DNA from 3 places in the Niveispirillum sp. BGYR6 genome. Region 3 is predicted to be linked to each of the others. Evidence: riboswitches for the same ligand, from Rfam matches in the RefSeq annotation. Region 3 holds a riboswitch; each other region holds the start of a gene.
What was found. Region 3 has a riboswitch for thiamine pyrophosphate ahead of thiC (phosphomethylpyrimidine synthase ThiC). Riboswitches for the same ligand answer to the same signal wherever they lie in the genome.
Positions count from the first base shown of each region.

Region 1: it holds a riboswitch for thiamine pyrophosphate, as region 3 does, so the genes downstream of both, thiO (glycine oxidase ThiO) here and thiC (phosphomethylpyrimidine synthase ThiC) in region 3, are expected to answer to the same signal.
Region 2: it holds a riboswitch for thiamine pyrophosphate, as region 3 does, so the genes downstream of both, PCJ49_RS10145 (ABC transporter ATP-binding protein) here and thiC (phosphomethylpyrimidine synthase ThiC) in region 3, are expected to answer to the same signal.

Region 1 covers NZ_JANLNL010000011.1:172,242-178,490, reverse strand. The annotation lists gene PCJ49_RS20290 (tRNA (guanine(46)-N(7))-methyltransferase TrmB) at 1-610, shown strand, start outside; gene PCJ49_RS20285 (methyl-accepting chemotaxis protein) at 802-2,490, shown strand; TPP riboswitch at 2,655-2,763, shown strand; gene thiO (glycine oxidase ThiO) at 2,759-3,916, shown strand; gene thiS (sulfur carrier protein ThiS) at 3,929-4,132, shown strand; gene PCJ49_RS20270 (thiazole synthase) at 4,134-4,925, shown strand; gene PCJ49_RS20265 (thiamine phosphate synthase) at 4,922-5,548, shown strand; gene PCJ49_RS20260 (COX15/CtaA family protein) at 5,621-6,249, shown strand, end outside.
Region 2 covers NZ_JANLNL010000003.1:417,440-423,688, reverse strand. The annotation lists tRNA gene PCJ49_RS10180 (tRNA-Arg) at 219-295, opposite strand; gene PCJ49_RS10175 (ETC complex I subunit) at 342-647, opposite strand; tRNA gene PCJ49_RS10170 (tRNA-Pro) at 689-765, opposite strand; gene PCJ49_RS10165 (EamA family transporter) at 831-1,739, opposite strand; gene PCJ49_RS10160 (hypothetical protein) at 1,848-2,381, opposite strand; gene PCJ49_RS10155 (DUF192 domain-containing protein) at 2,477-2,980, opposite strand; gene PCJ49_RS10150 (acetoin utilization protein AcuC) at 3,017-4,198, opposite strand; TPP riboswitch at 4,316-4,421, shown strand; gene PCJ49_RS10145 (ABC transporter ATP-binding protein) at 4,417-5,187, shown strand; gene PCJ49_RS10140 (ABC transporter permease) at 5,184-5,942, shown strand; gene PCJ49_RS10135 (ABC transporter substrate-binding protein) at 5,948-6,249, shown strand, end outside.
Region 3 covers NZ_JANLNL010000009.1:68,308-74,556, forward strand. The annotation lists gene PCJ49_RS17835 (transporter substrate-binding domain-containing protein) at 189-1,028, shown strand; TPP riboswitch at 1,078-1,206, shown strand; gene thiC (phosphomethylpyrimidine synthase ThiC) at 1,279-3,129, shown strand; gene PCJ49_RS17845 (hypothetical protein) at 3,181-4,707, opposite strand; gene PCJ49_RS17850 (aspartate-semialdehyde dehydrogenase) at 4,864-5,895, opposite strand; gene PCJ49_RS17855 (hypothetical protein) at 6,247-6,249, shown strand, end outside.

The DNA.
Region 1 (6,249 bases), on a different contig from region 3:
GCTGCCGACGATAAAGCTGGAAGCGCCCAAGGATGGCAGCAGGCTGGATGTCTCCGGCCTGTTCGACCAGCCGATGCGCGACCTGTGGTTTGAGGTCGGGTTCGGCGGCGGTGAACATCTGGCCTGGCACGCGGAACGCAACCCCGACATCGGCTTCATCGGCTGCGAGCCGTTCATCAACGGCGTCTCCTCTCTGCTGAAACATATCGAGCAGGGCGGGCAGCGGAATATCCGCGTAGTGCCCGATGATGCCCGCCCCATTTTGGATGCCCTGCCCGACGCCTCGGTCGGCCGGGCCTTCGTGCTGTTCCCAGATCCGTGGCCCAAGGCCCGCCATGCCTTCCGCCGCTTCATCGGTCCGGACAACCTGCCACGCCTGTCCCGTGTGCTGAAGGATGGGGCGGAACTGCGCATGGCGTCGGACGATATGCAGCTGGCCCGCTGGATGTTGGAACATACCTGGCGCCATGCCGATTTCGAATGGATGGCAGAAGGCCCAGCCGATTGGCGCACGCGCCCTGAAGATTGGCCCGCAACCCGCTATGAACAGAAAATGCTGACCGGCTGCCGCCCTGTTTTCCTGCGGTTTCGCCGCCGGCCCCGCCAATGACATCGGTTACCTGATCAGGAAACCAATAATCCAGTAACAAAATCAATCAATTCTGAAGAGGGTTGTAGTCGATACAACCATAACCCTCTGCATATCTGTTCAAAATTGGGGATCATGGCATCCTGGCAACATTAGGCAGAGACGCAGATATAGCGTCACGATCTATCCAAAAGTTGTCAGGAGAAAAAGCCATGTTGAATTTTCGCGATATGGGAATTGCCATCAAGGTCAACTTGGCCGTGGCGTTTCTGGCCCTTGTCGCGGTGACCATGGTTGTACTGGGGTTGCAAGCCCTGTCCGTTTACCAAAAAGAGGTGGAGCGGATGGGGGAAGCCAGCAAGCGTGCCGTTCTCTCTGAACAGATCAACGGTCTGATCAATGCCGTGGTGATGGATAGCCGTGGCATCTACATGGCCCGTGACGTCGCTGAGCTGGAGAAATTCGCAAAGACCATGACCACCAGCCTGGAAACGCTGAACAAGCGGTTAACTGCCTATGAGGCGGTGATCGATCCGGCGGTGGAAAAGGACATGCGCGACGCCATCGCCAAGGGCCGGGAATTCATCCGCTTCCGCACCGACATGATGGAAGCGGGCCGTCAGGGTGGGGCCGATGCCGCCCGCACCATTGGCGACAATGACGCCAACCGCGCCAACCGCAAAGCCTTCAACGATGTGATGATCAAGCTGTCGCAGCAGCAGGTGGCTTATGTGGAAAGCACCATTGATGAGCTGGATGCCTTTGCTGATACCGAACGCAATCTGATGCTGATCATTGCCGCTATTGGTATTTTCACAGCGGTCAGCTTCGCCACCTGGATGGTGTCGCGCCAGGTGACCAAACCTTTGACCCGTGTGACCGCCACGGTCCAGACCCTTGCCGGCGGCGATTATGAAGCCACCGTGCCGGAAACTGGCCGTGGGGATGAAATCGGCCATATCGCCAAGGCGCTGGACGTGTTCAAGGCCGGGCTGCTGGATGGGCGTCGTCTGGCCGCCGAACAGCAGGCCGAACAGATCGCCAAGGAACAGCGCCGCCAGCAGCTGGAACGCATGACCAGCGATTTTGCCGGCAAGCTGGGGCAGGTTTCCGCCGCCTTGGCCGCCTCTGCCCAGGATATGCGCGATAGCGCCCAGGGCTTGACCGCCGCCGCCACGGCCGCCGCCGGGCAAGCATCGGAAGTGGCCCAGGCATCCAACGAATCGGCCGGCAGTGTGCAGGGCGTGGCCGCCGCCACCGAACAGATCAACGCCTCCATCGCCGAAATCGCCCGGCAGGTGGTGGAGGTGAATAATGTCACCCGCGCCGCCGTGGAAGATGCCACCGAAACCACCCGCACCATGGATGGGCTGCAGGGTGCCGCCACCCGGATTGAAGAAGTGGTGACGCTGATCCAGGGCATCGCCGCGCAAACCAACCTGCTGGCGCTGAACGCCACCATTGAGGCGGCGCGCGCCGGGGAGGCCGGCAAGGGCTTCGCCGTGGTGGCCAGCGAAGTCAAGACCCTGGCGACCCAGACCGGCAGGGCGACGGAGGACATTGCCGCCCAGGTTGCCAGCATCCAGCGGGAAACCGGGGCCGCCGTCAGCGCCATCAACCGCATTGCCTACACGATCGACAAGATCGGGGAGATCACCACGGCGCTCGCCGCCGCCATTGAGGAACAGCAGGCCAGCACCAACGAGATCGCCCGCCGGGTGCAGGATGTGGCCAATGGCACCCAGGCCGTCTGCAACGCCGTGCAGGGGGTCAGCGAGGCCGCCGCCAATACCGGTGGGGCCGCCAGTTCGGTGCATGGCACGGCATCCGACGTGACGCGCCAGTCCGAGGTGCTGAATGTGGAAGTGGACAAGTTCGTCAAAACCCTGATCGCGGCGTAATGCCGCCGGGGGCTGGGGCAGCAGAACCCCACTCCAGCCCCCGGAAACGCAGCCTTTCCAACCCCGTCCGGGCAACCGGGCGGGGTTTTCCATTTGTGCCAAGCATGGGTGACGGCCATGTCCGGGCCTTGCTTTCGCCCTGTGACAGGCCCATGACTCTTCTTATCGTCAATCTGGGGTGCCGTGGCCGGTGAATGCATCGGCACGGCTGAGATCATACCCATCGAACCTGATCCGGGTCATGCCGGCGAAGGGAGGATGTTTAGCCATGTCCCTCACCATGTCTTCATCACAACCGCGCGTCGCCCTCATCGGCGGCGGCATCATCGGGCTGGCCATTGGCTGGCGGCTGGCGCTGGCCGGCGCGTCGGTCGATATTTTTGAACGCGACGCCGCTGCCGGCCAGCGGGCCAGCCGTGCCGCCGCCGGGATGCTGGCCGCCGCCGTGGAGGCGGAGCCGGGCGAACAGCCCTTGCTGCCGCTCTGCCTGGCCAGCCGGGAAATGTGGCCCGACTTCGCCGCCGAACTGGAAGCGGCCAGCGGCCTGCCCGTCGGCCTGCGCCGCGAAGGCACCATGGTGGTGGCGCTGACCCGCGACGATGTCGAAACGCTGCGCAGCAATTACGAGTTCCAGCGCGGGCTGGGGCTGGAGATCCACTGGCTGACCGGTGCCCAGGCCAAGGAGCGGGAGCCCTTCCTGAACCCGCGCACGGCCGCCGCCGTTTATTCCCCCCGCGATGGGCAGGTGGATAACCGTCTGGCCACAGCGGCGCTGCGCGTGGCCCTGGCCCGGGCCGGCGGACGCCTGCATGAAGGCACACCAGTGACGGGGCTGGAGATCAGCGCCGGCCGCGTTACCGGCGTGCAACTGGGCGACCGGGTGCAGGCGGCGGACAAGGTGGTGCTGGCGGCGGGGGCCTGGTCGCGCCTGCTGCCCGGCCTGCCCGCCCCGCCACCGGTGCGCCCGGTAAAGGGGCAGATGCTGTCCATCGCCATGGACCCGGCCGCCCCGCTGTTGAACCATGTCGTCTGGGGCCCCAAATGCTATCTGGTGCCGCGCGCCGACGGCACGCTGATCGTCGGTGCCACGACGGAGGAAAAGGGCTTTGACGAGCAGATGACGGCGGGCGGCGTGCTGGCCCTGCTGGAGGCCGCTTGGCGTACCCTGCCGGGGATCGAGGAACTGCCGATCCGGGAAATGTGGAATGGCCTGCGCCCCGGCTGCCGCGACGATGCGCCCATCCTGGGCTGGGCCGAGGGGGTGGAGGGGCTGGCGCTGGCCACCGGTCACCACCGTAACGGCATTCTGCTGGCCCCGGTGACCGCCCATACCATTGCCGATCTGGTCTTGACCGGCAAACTGGACGAAAAGATCGCCGGCTTCGGTGCCGCGCGCTTCGCCCGCCCCGGTGCGGCGGCCGCCTGAACTGGGAAAGAGATGATGATCAATGTGAATGGCAAGGATCGCCAGCCGGCGGATTATGCGCTGACATCCATCATGGCGGCGGACGGGATCGACCCGCAGGCGCGCGGCATCGCCGTGGCGCTGAACGGTACGGTGCTGCCGCGCGCCCGCTGGGCCGACACGGTGCTGTCCCCCGGCGACAAGGTTGAAATCGTCAAGGTTCTGCAGGGCGGCTGACATGAATCACAATCCCCTTCTTTCCGCCGATCCGCTGAAGATCGGCGGCAAAAGTTTCGCGTCGCGCCTGTTCCTGGGCAGTGCCGGCTATCCCAACCAGCAGGTCTTCCTGGACAGCCTGGCGGCGTCGGGGGCGGAAATCCTCACCGTTTCGGTGCGCCGGGCCGATCTGACCGGCTATGGCGAGGGGTTGCTGGATCTGGTGGCCGGCAAGGTCTGGCTGCTGCCCAACACGGCCGGCTGCGCCACGGTGAAGGATGCCGTGCTGACCGCGCAATTGGCGCGCGAAGCCATGGACACCAACTGGATCAAGCTGGAACTGATCGGCGACCGCGAAACCCTGTACCCGGATGTGGAACAGTTGCTGCGTGCCGCCGATGAACTGGTGCGCGACGGTTTCACCGTGCTGCCCTATTGCACCGACGATCCGGTGGTCTGTCAGCGGCTGGCCGATCTGGGCTGTGCGGCGGTGATGCCGCTGGGGGCCCCCATCGGCACGGGGCTGGGCATTCTGAACCCCTATAATATCGAACATATCTGCCGCACCAGTGCCGTGCCGGTGGTGCTGGATGCCGGCATCGGCACGGCCAGCGATGCCGCCCTGGCCATGGAACTGGGCTGTGATGCCGTGCTGTTGAACACGGCCGTCTCCAAAAGCACCGATCCGGTGCGCATGGCCGCCGCCATGCGGGCCGGCGTGGAAGGCGGGCGGCTGGCCCGGCTGGCCGGTCGCATCCCCAAGCGTCACCGGGCCGAAGCCTCCAGCCCCGAACTGGGGTTGATCGGCGGGTGAGCCAGCGCCGGCCCCTGCCCTGCCTGCCCCTGCTGCTGATCACCGACCGCCACCAGACCGACGATCTGGTGGCGACGGTGCGGGCGGCGGTGGCCGCCGGCTGCCGTTGGGTCTCCCTGCGGGAAAAGGATTTGCCGCTGGCCGACCAGCAGGCATTGCTGGACCAGCTCCGCCCGCTGCTCTGTGCCGTGGGCGGGGTGATGATGGTGCATGGGAATGTCGATCTCGCCCGGCAATGCCGGGGCCTGCATCTGCCGGCGGGCGGCGATGTGGCGGCCGCCCGCGCCGCCCTGGGGCCGCAAGCCTTGATCGGAATTTCCTGCCATCATCCGGCGGAACTGAAAGCGGCGGCAGCGGCGGGGGCGGATTACGCCACGCTCAGCCCGATTTTCCCCAGCGCCTCGAAACCCGGTTACGGCCCCGCCCTGGGGCCGGCGGCGTTGGCGGACGCGCCTTTGCCGGTGCTGGCCCTGGGCGGGGTGGGGCCGGATAATCTGGCCGCTTGCCGGAAAGCCGGTGCCGCCGGGGCCGCCCTGATGGGCGGGCCGATGCGCCAACCGGAACAGATGGCAGGGTTGGCCACCATCTGGCGGGGTATCGACGATAAAATGCCGCTGGCATAGGGTTTGACGATCGCGCGCGATGGGTCCATATCGGCTTGCTACAAAGCCGTTTTCCCAGCGACAGGCCCGACCTTGACGACCAGCCGCTTTCCCGCCGCCGCCTCCCCCACCGCCGCCCACCGGGTGGCGAACTGGTTGCTGCTCTGTGCGGCCATGGTCTTCGCCATGGCCATTATCGGCGCCATCACACGGTTGACGGAAAGCGGGCTTTCCATCACCGAATGGAAGCCGATCAGCGGCGCCATCCCGCCTCTGTCAGAGGCGCAATGGCTGGCAGAATTCGAGAAATACAAGCAAATCCCCGAATATCAGGTGCTGAACCGGGGGATGAGCCTGGAAGAATTCAAGCATATCTTCTTCTGGGAATGGTTCCACCGGCTGTGGGGCCGGCTGATCGGCATTGTCTTTGCCGTGCCGCTGGTCTGGTTCGCCGTGAAAGGCATGATCTCCCGCCCCATGCTGCCCCGGCTGGTGGGGCTGTTCCTGCTGGGCGGGCTGCAGGGTTTCATTGGCTGGTTCATGGTGCAATCCGGCCTGTCGGAACGCACCGACGTGTCGCATTACCGGCTGGCCCTGCATCTTTCCATGGCGCTGATTCTCTATGCCCTGTTGATCCGTACCGCACTCAGCCTGCGCCATCCGGGGGCAGGCCCGCGGGCGGAACTGGCCCCGCTGGTCTGGCACGGGCGGGCGGCGCTGGC
Region 2 (6,249 bases), on a different contig from region 3:
GTGCTTGTTCACGCAACGCACAATTCTACACGCGGGACGGCGAAAAGGGATAGGGGGTGCATGTAAATCCAGCACGATTTTACGGCCCACGACCGACAGTTTACCTGTACCGAAGCATTTGATCAGGAAGCGGCCCTGCCACCCTGGATAATGAAAAAGCCCGACCATGCAGGCCGGGCTTTGCGGGTAGATCAGGCTGGTAACCTGACCCTGATTTTTGGCGACCCCTGCTGGATTTGAACCAGCGACCTACCGCTTAGAAGGCGGTTGCTCTATCCAACTGAGCTAAGGGGCCGTCATGCCGGGGCGCGTCTCCATGACGGCCCAGGCGTCAGTCAAAATCAGAAGCGGCCGATGCGCGGCCGGTCGGTGCGGAAATTATCCGCATAATTACGCGGGATCACCCGGCGCTCATGCAATTCAGCAACATCGGCGTCCCAGCCCTTCTTGGCGCAGAAGGCCAAAGCCTCTTCCTTGGTCGGGAAGGACACACGCACCTGATTGAGCGTATCGCCGGAGCTGGTCCACCCCATCAGCGGTTCCGGCCGGCGCGGGGTGGCCAGCTCATATTCCAGAACCCAGGCGCCCGTCTTGGCGCGGCCAGACTGCATCGTGGTCTTGGCGGGCTGATAGATGCGGACCTTCATGATGTGCCTGCTGTAATCAAGGGTGGCGTCCATCGGGGGGATGGTCGGAGCGAGAGGATTCGAACCTCCGGCCTGCTGGACCCAAACCAGCCGCGCTACCAGGCTGCGCTACGCTCCGTAACCAGGGGTGGGGAATACACCACCCTTTTGCCGGGAGCAAGCCCGGGATATCGCCTACGCGTCTTATGCATGGCCTTTTGCGGATTGTCGGGCAAACAAGCCGGGAGGGGCCATCACCAGCAGGTTGCCGGCCAGGGCAAGAACCAGCCCGGCGATCCCGGCGGGCGTCCAGTGATAGCCTTCGAACAGGGTGGAAATCAGCAGCGCCACCACCGGCGTCATAATCGAAACATAACCGGCCCGATCGGCCCCCATCCGCCCCAGCAGGGTGAAATAGCAGAGAAAGGCGGCGATGGAGCCAAACAGCGCCAGATAGAGCAGCGAGAGCAGATAGGGTGCCGTCAGGCTGACACTGAAATCAGCACCCCGCACCGCCGCCAGCCCCAGCATCAGCGCCGCCCCGGTCACCATGCCCCAGCCGGTCAGCGCAATCAGCGGCATCCCGCCACGGCGGGCGGTGGAGACCACCATATTGCCCAGCGACGCGCTGTAATTGGACAGCATCATCAATCCCAGCCCGGCCAGAGCACCGCTGACCAGCGCCCCACCCTCCAGTTCGGGGGAGAAGAGCAGCAGCACCCCGACCAGCCCCAGGCAGCCCCCCAGCAGCACGGCGGGGCGCAGGGGCTGTTTCAGGAACAGGCGGGAATTCAACACATTCATCAAGGACAGAGCCGACCCGGCCACGGCCACCAGACCGGAGGGCAGCAGCACCGTGGCCTTATAGACCAGCAGATAATTCAGGGAGAAATTCAGCAGCCCCGCACCGGCAATCAGCGGCCAGGTTTTGCGCGCCGGCCATAGCGGCTGCCGACGCAGCACCAACCATCCGAGCAGCACCGACCCCGCCAGCAGGAAACGATAACCGATGGAAACGGACGGATCGACCGCGCCCAGCTGAAAGGTGATGGCGTACCAAGTCGATCCCCAGATGAGAATCGTGGCAAGGAAAAGGGCAATGTTCAATGGCATGACAAGACAAGGTCCAAGCGGCACCGCCAGATCGCGGCTGCCCTGTCCTGGCTATAGACCCGGCCGCCGCCCGTACCAATCCGATACTTGTCGCCGGGACATTTTGCTTCAGGCTTCCAGAGTCAGCTGATGTGTCTCCGGCACCATGGCCTGCAGGGCATGGATATAGGAGGCGATCTTCTTCGCCTGCTCGGAATGCAGTTCCAGCAGCCGGCGCATCTGTTGGGCCAGCTTCACCGCCTCCGCATTGCCGGGGTTGCTGGCTTCGTCCCCATCGCTGATGGCGGACAAGGTAACCGCCAGCGGATCGGCCGGCGGTTGCGGCACGGGGGGCGACGATGGGGTGTCCGGCGGGGGTTGCTGGGATGTTTCCTGTTGCCCGCCGGGTGCGGGCTGCCGATCAGCAAAGCGGTCCAGATTGCCACGAATCCTGTCGCGCTGTTGCTGGGTGAGGTCGGGGAATTCCTCCACCTCATCCATCACCATGTCGATCAGACGCTGGCGCAGGCTGCGGCCCTGTCGGGCGTCACGCTCCCCCGTCGCCTGCGCTGCCACCTTGGATATACCGGCCACCCGCCGCTCCCGCGTCGGGGGCGTCGCACTGACCGGCAGGCGCTGGATCGGTGGCGTGTATAGAACCATAAGTGATTCTACCACGTCGCAAAGGGGCGCAGTTCCGCCCTTTCGAGTCAGATGCCCGCCATCCTTCCCTTATCCACGCATGGCAAGGGCCGGAATCAGCTGGGACGCTTCACCCCAAAGGCCGGGTGCAGCAGCCGGTCACCGGCACGGATACCCAGCCGGGCGCACAGGCCGCCATTCAGCTCCAGCACCGCCAAGGCCGGGCGGGAGGATGGCAGCGGCGTGGTATTGCGCGGCTTGCCATGCTGGATATTGATGATCACGCCTTTCTCATCAATGAAGATGATATCCAGCGGGATCAGCGTGTTCATCATCCAGAAGCTCAGCGGCTGTTCCACCTCGTAAAGGAACAGCATCCCGCGATCATCATCCATATGCTCGCGGTACATCAGGCCACGCGCCTGCTGTTGCAGGGTCAGCGCCAGTTCAACGGTGAATTTATGGCGGGTGCCGCCCGCTGTTTCCACCACCAGCGTATCTTCCTGCAGGCCGGTCTGCGGCCCCTGTTCCGCCAGGGCCGTGGTGGGCAAGCTCAAGACCGGCACAGCCAGCGCCAGCAGGAGGGCGGACAACAGGCGAAGAAGCAGACGCTGGATCATGGTGTCTTTCCAAAAAGGCGGCTTTCCCGCCTGATATCACAGATCGCGGGTCGCGGCTGCGACCATCCTGATCTCCTCGCGGACCGGCCCTTCGCGGGGGGCATCGTGCAACCGGTCGAACCAGTGGGCGGGCGGATTACGCCCTTCCCGCCGGTCCCAGGTCAGGCCCCGCAGCACCGATACCGCTTCCGGTGTCAGCGGCGTGCCGGCCGGATCAATCCCGCACAGCACCGCCCAGATGCCGGCCCAGGCCCGCCCCACCGACCAGGGGTTATAGCCGCCGCCGCCCACCACCAAGGTACGCGGTGCCAACCCCAACAGTTCCGATACCGCGTGCCAGAGCGCGCGGTTGGAGAGGCTGAGACGGGACAGCGGATCGTCCGCCAGCGCATCCGCCCCGGTCTGGATAACCATGGCCTGCGGACGGAAGGCGCACGCCAGCGGGATCAGCGCCTCTTCCACCAGATAGCGCAGCTCGCTGTCATGGAAGCCGGCGGGAACCGGCAGGTTGCGGGCCATGCCGCCGGCCCGATCCTCCAGCTTGCCCGTATAGGGCCAGCGCCCGCCTTCATGGATGGAGACGGTCAGCACCCGTTCGTCATCATGAAAAGCATCCTGCACCCCATCACCATGATGGGCGTCCAGATCGATATAAAGGATGCGGTCCAGCCCCTGATCCAGCAGGGACAGGATGCCCAGCACGGGGGCATTGAAGAAACAGAAACCACTGGCCCGGCCGGGCCGGGCATGGTGGGTGCCGCTGGCCGGGCTATAGACGACACCGCCATCGCGCAGCAGCTCAGCCGCCTGGATGGCGGCACCCACGGCGATGGCGGGACGGCGATACATTTCCGGGAAGACCGGGTTTTCCAGCTTGCCCAGCCCGTAACGCTGGGCGGTCTCCAGATCGACCCGCTGGTCGCGCTCCGCCTGCTGCACCGCCGCGATATAATCGCGCTCGTGAAAGCGGGCGAGCTGCGCCTCTGTCGCCATCGGGCTGTCCAGATAGCGGGATTCGTCCAGCCAGCCCATGGCGCGGGCCAGATCCATCGCCACCGTCACCCGGGGGATCGACAGGGGGTGTTTCTTGCCATAGCTGGAATGGCGATAAATCTCCCCACCCAGAAACAACGGACGCAACGCCGCCGAGGGTTTCGGCAGCGGTTCGGGCGCGGCATCAACAGCCGCAGGCGGGGCGACGGGTGCATCCAGCATCATGGGCATAATCCTATGCTGCGCCGCCGCAGGATGACAATGGTGGCCGTTACCCTGCCGCCTAGGCCTAGCCCATCGTTCAAGTCGCTTGTTCCCCTGTCACGGCAATGCAATAACCCAACATTCACTGGGGGGAGCCGATGGGCGGCTGAGAGGTTCCGTGCCGGAACGACCCCTGGAACCTGATCCGGCCAAGACCGGCGTAGGGACAGTGAGACAAGATGCCGCCGGGCGCCGATCCGCATTCTCCCCCCTCTCCCGCCATCCAGATCCGTCAGGCAAGCCTGGAACTGGGCGGACGTCTGCTGTTCGACGGGCTGGAACTGCACGTGCCGGCGGGCCGATTCTGTTGTCTGCTGGGCCCCAGCGGGGTGGGCAAGACCACGTTACTGCGGCTGGTGGCCGGGCTGTCGGCCCCTCAGGGCCGGACAAGCATCAACGCCGATGATGGCCAGCCGCTGGCCGGTCGCATCGCCTGGATGGGGCAGCAGGATCTGCTGCTGCCCTGGGCCAGCGTGCTGGACAATGTGATGATCGGCATCCGCTTGCGCGGGGGCCGGCCTGACAGCGCCGTGCAGGCGCGGGCCTTGTATCTGCTGCAACAGGTGGGGCTGGAAGACCGCGCCAGCGACCGGCCGGCCGCCCTGTCCGGCGGGATGCGCCAGCGGGTGGCCCTGGCCCGCACCCTGTTTGAAGATCGGCCAATCGTGTTGATGGACGAGCCTTTTTCCGCCCTGGACGCCCTGACAAGGCTGCGCCTGGGCGGGTTGGCCGCCCGGCTGCTGGCAGGTCGCACCGTCCTGATGGTGACGCATGACCCGATGGAGGCGTTGCGCCTGGGCCATCAGGTGCTGGTGCTGACGGGGCTGCCGGCCAGCCTGTCGGCCCCGATCACCCCCCCGGATGCCCCGCCGCGCCCGCCCGACCTGCCGGAACTGCTGCATTTGCAAGGACGGCTGCTGGCCGAACTGGCGCGGGAGGTCGGGCCATGAAGGCGGCCTTGCGCGCGCTGATCACCTTTGCCGGCCTGCTGCTGGCCTGGGCTTTCCTGGTCCGCTGGGCGGAACTGCCACATTACATCTTGCCCGGGCCGGATCGGGTGGCCGCCCGGCTCTGGTCCGACCGGGCGCTGCTGGCCGATCATGCGTTGATGACCCTGGCGGAGGTGGTACTGGGCCTGTTGCTGGGGACGGTGTGCGGGGTGCTGGCGGCCCTGGCGTTGATGGCCTCCACCGTGGCACGGCGCTGGCTGCTGCCGCTGCTGCTGGTCAGCCAGGCCGTGCCCGTCTTCGCCATTGCCCCGTTGCTGGTGCTGTGGCTGGGCTATGGCATGGCGTCCAAGGTGGCGATGGCGACGCTGATCATTTTCTTCCCCGTCACCGCCGCCTTTTACGATGGTCTGCGCCGGACCGATCCCGGCTGGCTGGATCTGGCACGCACCATGGGCGCCAGCCCCTGGATGCTGCTGCGCCATATCCGGGGGCCCGCCGCCCTGCCCGCCCTGGGGGCCGGGCTGCGCGTGGCCGCCGCTGTTGCCCCCATCGGGGCGGTGGTGGGGGAATGGGTAGGGGCGTCTTCCGGGCTGGGCTATCTGATGCTGCACGCCACCGCGCGGGTTCAGACCGACCTGACCTTTGCCGCCCTGTTCCTGTTGGCCCTGCTGGCTGTCGCCCTGTGGCTGCTGGTTGATCTTCTGCTGCGCCGGGCCCTGCCCTGGCTTCCCGATTCCCACGGTTTTGAAGGATGAGAACGATGCGACACTGGTTGCGCGGGGCGGCGATGGCCGCCGCCCTTTCCCTGGCCGCCCTGCCCGCCATGGCGCAGGATAAGATGACCGTGCTGCTGGACTGGTTCGTCAATCCGGACCATGGGCCGCTCTATGTCGCCCAGGAAATGGGCTACTTCAAGGATGCCGGTCTGGCGGTGGAGATGATCGCGCCGGCCGATCCCAATGATCCACCGCGTCTGGTCGCCGCCGGTCGTGGCGATGTCGCCATTTCCTATCAGCCGCAACTGCATTTGCAGGTGGATGCCGGCCTGCCGGTGGTGCGCAT
Region 3 (6,249 bases):
GCGGATGGATCGCCGGCTCAAGCGCCGCCACGGAAGGACGGGTTTGCAGTGACGGAACGGCGGCGGGGGGAGCAGGCCCGCGCCGGGGCTAAATTCCGGTCACCCTTATTGACCAGCTACTTACACATGCTTACGCTGCAACTTTAAGGCGCGTATCGGGGGGTGGGCGTTTGGATGACGGGGGGAAGATGCGCCTTCCTGTCCGGCGGGGCCGGGTTTGCATGGCGGTGGTGCTGATCTGTGCGGCCGTGCTGCTTGGCCCGCACGGTCGCCCTTCCATGGCCTCGTCCACCCCGCCCCAGGGGGGCGGGCTGGGGAATACCGTCCGGCTGGTCTGCGGTCCGCTGCCCTATGTGTCCGATGGGGAGCGGTGTGACAGCGGCATCGGCGCGGAGCTGGCCCGCCGCGCCTGCCAGGATGCCGGCCTTTCCTGCCAATTCGAACAATTCCCCTGGCCCCGCGCGCAAAAGGAAATTGAAACCGGGCAGGCCGATATTCTGATCGGCCCCTATTTCACGCCGGATCGCGCACGCTGGATGGTGTTTTCCAGCGATTATTTCTATGTCGACCAGATCAGCCTGTTCCGGCTGCAAAGGGCAGATGGGGGAGCCCCCCCACCGTCCGGCAGAATCGGCGTTCCCTTGGGGTGGGCGGTGCTGGATGGCTTGTCCAGCCTCACCGGGGCGCAGGTGGAACCGGTGCGCAATGTCGATATCGCCTTTAACCTGCTGACAAATGGCCGGCTGGACGGGGTGGTTGCCCATGCGCGCGCTGTGGCGCGGTTTCAGCAGTCCCGTCCCTCCCTGCGTTTTGAGCCCTATGGCCCCACGCTTTCAGAGCAGCGTTCCTATATGGGCTATGGCATCGCCTTTGCCTCCACCCCGGTCCGCACGGCGTTCGAGGCGGCCTATACAGCCCTGTTGGCCAGCCCGTTCTATGCCGACCTGCTGGCCCGTCACCGCCCCATGGAAGGCATGGTGACGGAAGTGGCGGCCCGCGCCCATCAGTTTGTGCCATCCGGCCCCTGACCGGCCCCACCCATCTGCTTGACAGGGCCCAGGCAATTCTTCACTTTCCGAACCGTCCAAGGGGAGCCCCGGCAAGGGGCTGAGATACCGCTATGGTGCCGTTCAACCGGCATTGGCGCGGGAACCCTTAGAACCTGATCCGGGTCGTACCGGCGTAGGGATGGGATTCATATAGGGGCCTTATATCTGCCCCGCCTATGAGAGCCGCCACGCGCGCTGCCCGGATCTCCATCATTCGAGGGAGGTCCAGATGCCAGATAGTCTTTCCATTCCCCAGGATTTCAGCGTCACCACCGGGCCCTTGCCGGCCAGCCGCAAGGTGCATGTGCCGGGCACGCTGTTTCCCGATATTCGCGTTGCCATGCGGGAAATCGACCTGTCGCCCAGCGCCAACGAGGCGCCGGTGCGCGTCTATGATCCGTCCGGCCCCTATACCGATCCGGCCGTGAAGACCGATATCCGCAAGGGTTTGGCCGAACTGCGCCGCGCCTGGATCGAAGGCCGCGGCGATGTGGAGGCCTATGCGGGACGGGAGGTGAAGCCGGAGGATAATGGTCTTCGCGTGGGCCAGGAAAGCCCCGTGCCCCTGTTCGACCGTGCCAGCCGCCAGCCGCTGCGTGCCAAGCCGGGCCGCAATGTCAGCCAGATGCATTATGCCAAGGCCGGCATCATCACGCCCGAAATGGAATATGTCGCCATCCGGGAAAATCTGGGCCGCGCCAAGCTGGCCCAGCAGGCCGCCCGCGATGGGGAGGATTTCGGCGCGTCGATCCCCGATTATGTGACGCCGGAATTTGTGCGCGATGAGATCGCCCGTGGCCGCGCCATCATCCCCAACAATATCAACCACCCGGAAACCGAACCGATGATCATCGGGCGGAATTTCCTGGTGAAGATCAACGCCAATATCGGCAATTCCGCCGTCACCTCCTCCGTCGCGGACGAGGTGGATAAGCTGGTCTGGGCCACCCGCTGGGGGGCCGATACGGTGATGGACCTGTCCACCGGCCGCAATATCCACACGATCCGCGAATGGATCATCCGTAATTCCCCCGTGCCCATCGGCACCGTGCCGATCTATCAGGCGCTGGAAAAGGTCAATGGCAAGGCCGAAGACCTGACCTGGGAAATCTTCCGCGACACGCTGATCGAGCAGGCCGAACAGGGCGTGGATTATTTCACCATCCATGCCGGGGTGCGCCTGCCCTATATCCCGCTGACGGCCAAGCGCGTGACCGGCATTGTCAGCCGGGGCGGCTCCATCATGGCGAAATGGTGCCTGGCCCATCACAAGGAAAACTTCCTCTACACGCATTTTGAGGAAATCTGCGAGATCATGAAGGCGTATGATATCGCCTTCTCCCTGGGTGACGGCTTGCGCCCCGGCTCCATCGCCGATGCCAATGACCGCGCCCAGTTCGCGGAGCTGGAAACGCTGGGCGAGCTGACCCAGATCGCCTGGAAGCATGATGTGCAGGTGATGATCGAGGGGCCGGGCCATGTGCCCATGCACAAGATCAAGGCCAATATGGACAAGCAATTGGCCCATTGCGGTGAGGCCCCCTTCTACACGCTGGGGCCGCTGACCACGGATATCGCGCCGGGTTACGATCATATCACCAGCGGCATCGGCGCGGCGATGATCGGCTGGTTCGGCACGGCCATGCTTTGCTATGTCACGCCCAAGGAACATCTGGGTCTGCCCGACCGCGATGATGTGAAGGTGGGCGTGATCACCTATAAGCTGGCCGCCCATGCCGCTGATCTGGCCAAGGGCCATCCGGGTGCACAGGAACGTGACGACGCCCTGTCACGCGCCCGGTTTGAATTCCGCTGGCGCGACCAGTTCAACCTGTCGCTGGACCCGGAAACGGCGGAGAAGTACCACGACCAGACCCTGCCAGCAGAAGGGGCCAAGCTGGCGCATTTCTGTTCCATGTGCGGGCCGAAATTCTGCTCCATGAAGATCACGCAGGAAGTGCGTGATTATGCAGCGGCGCAAGAGGCCGAAGCCGGCATGGCGGAAATGTCGGTGGCGTTCAAGGAGAAGGGCGGGCAGGTCTATCTGTCCGACCGACCGGTGCCCGACGATCATCACTGACGTTGGGGGCAAGAACGGGCGGCAGGGTAACCTGCCGCCCGTCTCTTATCCTTAATTATTCTGCTTCGCCTGCTGTGAGCCCACCACATCGGCGATGGACCAGAGGAAGTCAGCCTGCACCGTGCCGTTATAGAGCGGGTCGTTACGGCCGATCCAGAAGTTGGTGGTGTAGTAATTCTGTGCGCCCGGCGCCATGGCCACGGTTGCCATAGCATGGCAGGTCATGCAGTTGGTTTGCACACCCACCTGCCCGACCCAGGCCACCTTGGTGGTGGGGTCGATCACCGGCACCTTCACCCCGAACACGGCCCCATTAAAGCCCGACTCCAGGTAAGGATTATAGCCGATCACCGGCTTGCCGACATTATTGCCGCCATCCACCGGCTGGTTGGGGGCGATCATCTGATAGGCGAAGCTGGCCGCATAATGGGCCGGCGCACCCTTCAGCTGACCCAGCGGACGGGCGGCCGCGACGGCCTTGTCGCTGGGGGTGGGCGGATTGGCCGGATCGGGCGTCCAGAAGAAGGTCTGCCAGGTCCATTCCGCGATCTCGCGGGAGGTGACATGCATGGCCACCAGGATCAGCGTGTCGCCGACCGCCACATCCAGCCCGTCCACCTTCAACTGGGGCAGATTGTCGGCGGTGACGGGAATATTGACGAAATCACCCAGCCCATAGGTGCTGTCCGGGGTTGGCACCTTACAGCTGGCATCGGTGCCCTTGGCGGCCGACGGGCCTTTGTTCTGAATATCGACATAGACACAACCGGCATTCCAACTCTCCTCGGGGAAGCCGTCGTCAATGATAGTTTGCGTCACTTCCGGCGTGCCGGGCCAGGCCGGCATGGCGTAGTAACGCCCATTGATCAGGTGCCCGCCATTTTTGGAGATCACCTTGTAGACCGGCTTCAGGGAAACCGCGGTGTTGGGAAAAACCGGGATTTCCTTCTGGTTCTGGGCGTACAGCGCCTTGAAGGTCGACAGCTTGAACAGCCCGCCTTGCAGAATCCACTGAGAGGCATCTGGGCTGTAGGAGACGGTTTCAAACACCTTGGCATCCGGCGTGGTGGGCGTCGTCCCGTTGGCCGGGGCGGGGACGGGCGCCGCCTCGGCTGCGGTGGATGTCGCTGCCTTGACGGCCTTGTCCAGCGTGGTCCTGATGCCGAACTTCAGGTGCTGGGACACCGGCCCCAGCGACAATTGCCGGGGGGCGGGCTTCTGCTTGGCCGCCTTTTCACCATTGGCCGCCACCGACTCCACGGTCAAGGCCTCCAACTCCTGCTTGGACTTCCAGGTCAGATAGACCGGGGCGTTTTTCAGGCCGAAGGCGGATTGGCCGCTGGGCATGTTCAGCGATGTCCACAGCCCCCAGCCATGCAGATAGATATTCGACGATTTCGCGGGCTGGTTGTTCACCCAGCCCAGAATCACCGGCTCCGGCTCCGGGAAATTATAGCCGGGAATATTCGGGTTGGGCAGCGTAACCCCAAACGGGGTATCGGCGGCACCGACCGGCAAGGCAAACGCCATCATTACCGGCAGCAGCACGCTGCCCAGCTTGAGACGAGAGATAGACATGAGGAACCTCTCTCCTGGAATGTTTTATTATGCGGAGAGCGTAGCCTGTAAAACTTTTAAGTGCAACCAATTTACACCAATAAGTAGTTTTCATCATAATTCCCACAAGGGGGCGGTGCCAGGCCGCCCCCTTGCCACCCCTACGGATCGGGCGGATCAGCCCACCAGCCGCTGCAGGATCTGCACCGCATTCAGTGCGGCCCCCTTCAGCAACTGGTCGCCGGCCAGCAGCAACGCCACGGAACGGCCGGACGGGTCGCCAATGTCGCGGCGGATGCGGCCCACCAGCACATCGCCCTGGCCCGATGCCTCGTTGGGCATGGGGAAATGGTTGGCGGCCCAGTCATCCACCAGCCGCACGCCGGGAGCATCGGCCAGCAGGGCCTTCACCGCCTCCGGCGACACCACCTCTTCAAACTCCACGCTGATGGCCATGGTGTGGGCGCGCAGCACCGGCACGCGCATACAGGTGATGGAAATCGCCAGATCGGGGCGGGCCAGGATCTTACGCGTCTCCTCCACCACCTTTTCCTCTTCGCCATTATAGCCGGTATCAGGGTTGATGCCGGCATCATGGCTGAACAGGTTGAAGGCATAGGGGTGCTTCATCACCCGCGGCGGATAGGCTTCCCCGGCCAGATAGGCTGCGGTGGCGGCGCGCAATTCCTCCATCGCCGCCGCCCCGGCCCCGCTGGAGGCCTGATAGGTGGCGATGTTCAGCCGGCGGATGCGATGGCGGCGTTCCAGGGCCGCCAGCGGCACAGTGGCGATGATGGCCACGCAATTGGGGTTGGCGATGACGCCGGGCTTGGCCGGGATGGCCTGCGGGTTCACCTCCGGCACCACCAGGGGGATGGCCTCTTCCATACGAAACGCGGATGAATTGTCGATCACCACCGCACCCGCTGCCACGGCTGCCGGCGCATATTGCTTGGAAATGCCGCTGCCGGCGGAGAACAGGGCATAATCAATGCCGTGGAAGCTGTTTTCATCCAGCGCCTGCACCACCAGTTCCCCACCGGCGAACGGCACCTTCTGCCCGGCAGAACGGGGGGAGGCCAACAGGCGGACTTCGCCCAGGTTCAGGCCGCTTTCTTCCAGGCACTGGCGGATTTCAACGCCCACGGCACCGGTAGCACCGACAACGGCGACATTCAGGGGGCGGGCGGAATGGGCGGGAATATTCATGATCAGGAACCCTTCAGTGTGGCTAGGGGCGCCGTCTGGTCGGGGTTCCGTTTCGCCTGGAAAGCGGCCCCGACCTTACCCGGCGGGACCGTTTGGCGTTATGTCACTGGCCTTATCCAGCCACGCGCACACCAACAGCACCGCCCCGAAGGGTGGTGGTTTTGGTGGTAGTGGTGGTGGGGCGCTTGGTGATCATGGGGCGGGACGATGCCGCGAAGCCCCTCTCCTGTAAAGCAGGGATTTACGCCACACCTGCCATGCCCCTGCTGCGCGGCACAGAGTCCGTTGCGTATTTCGCCACAGAATGGGACTATATGCTGTGCCCTTGGGCCCAACCATTGTGATGAAGCGATG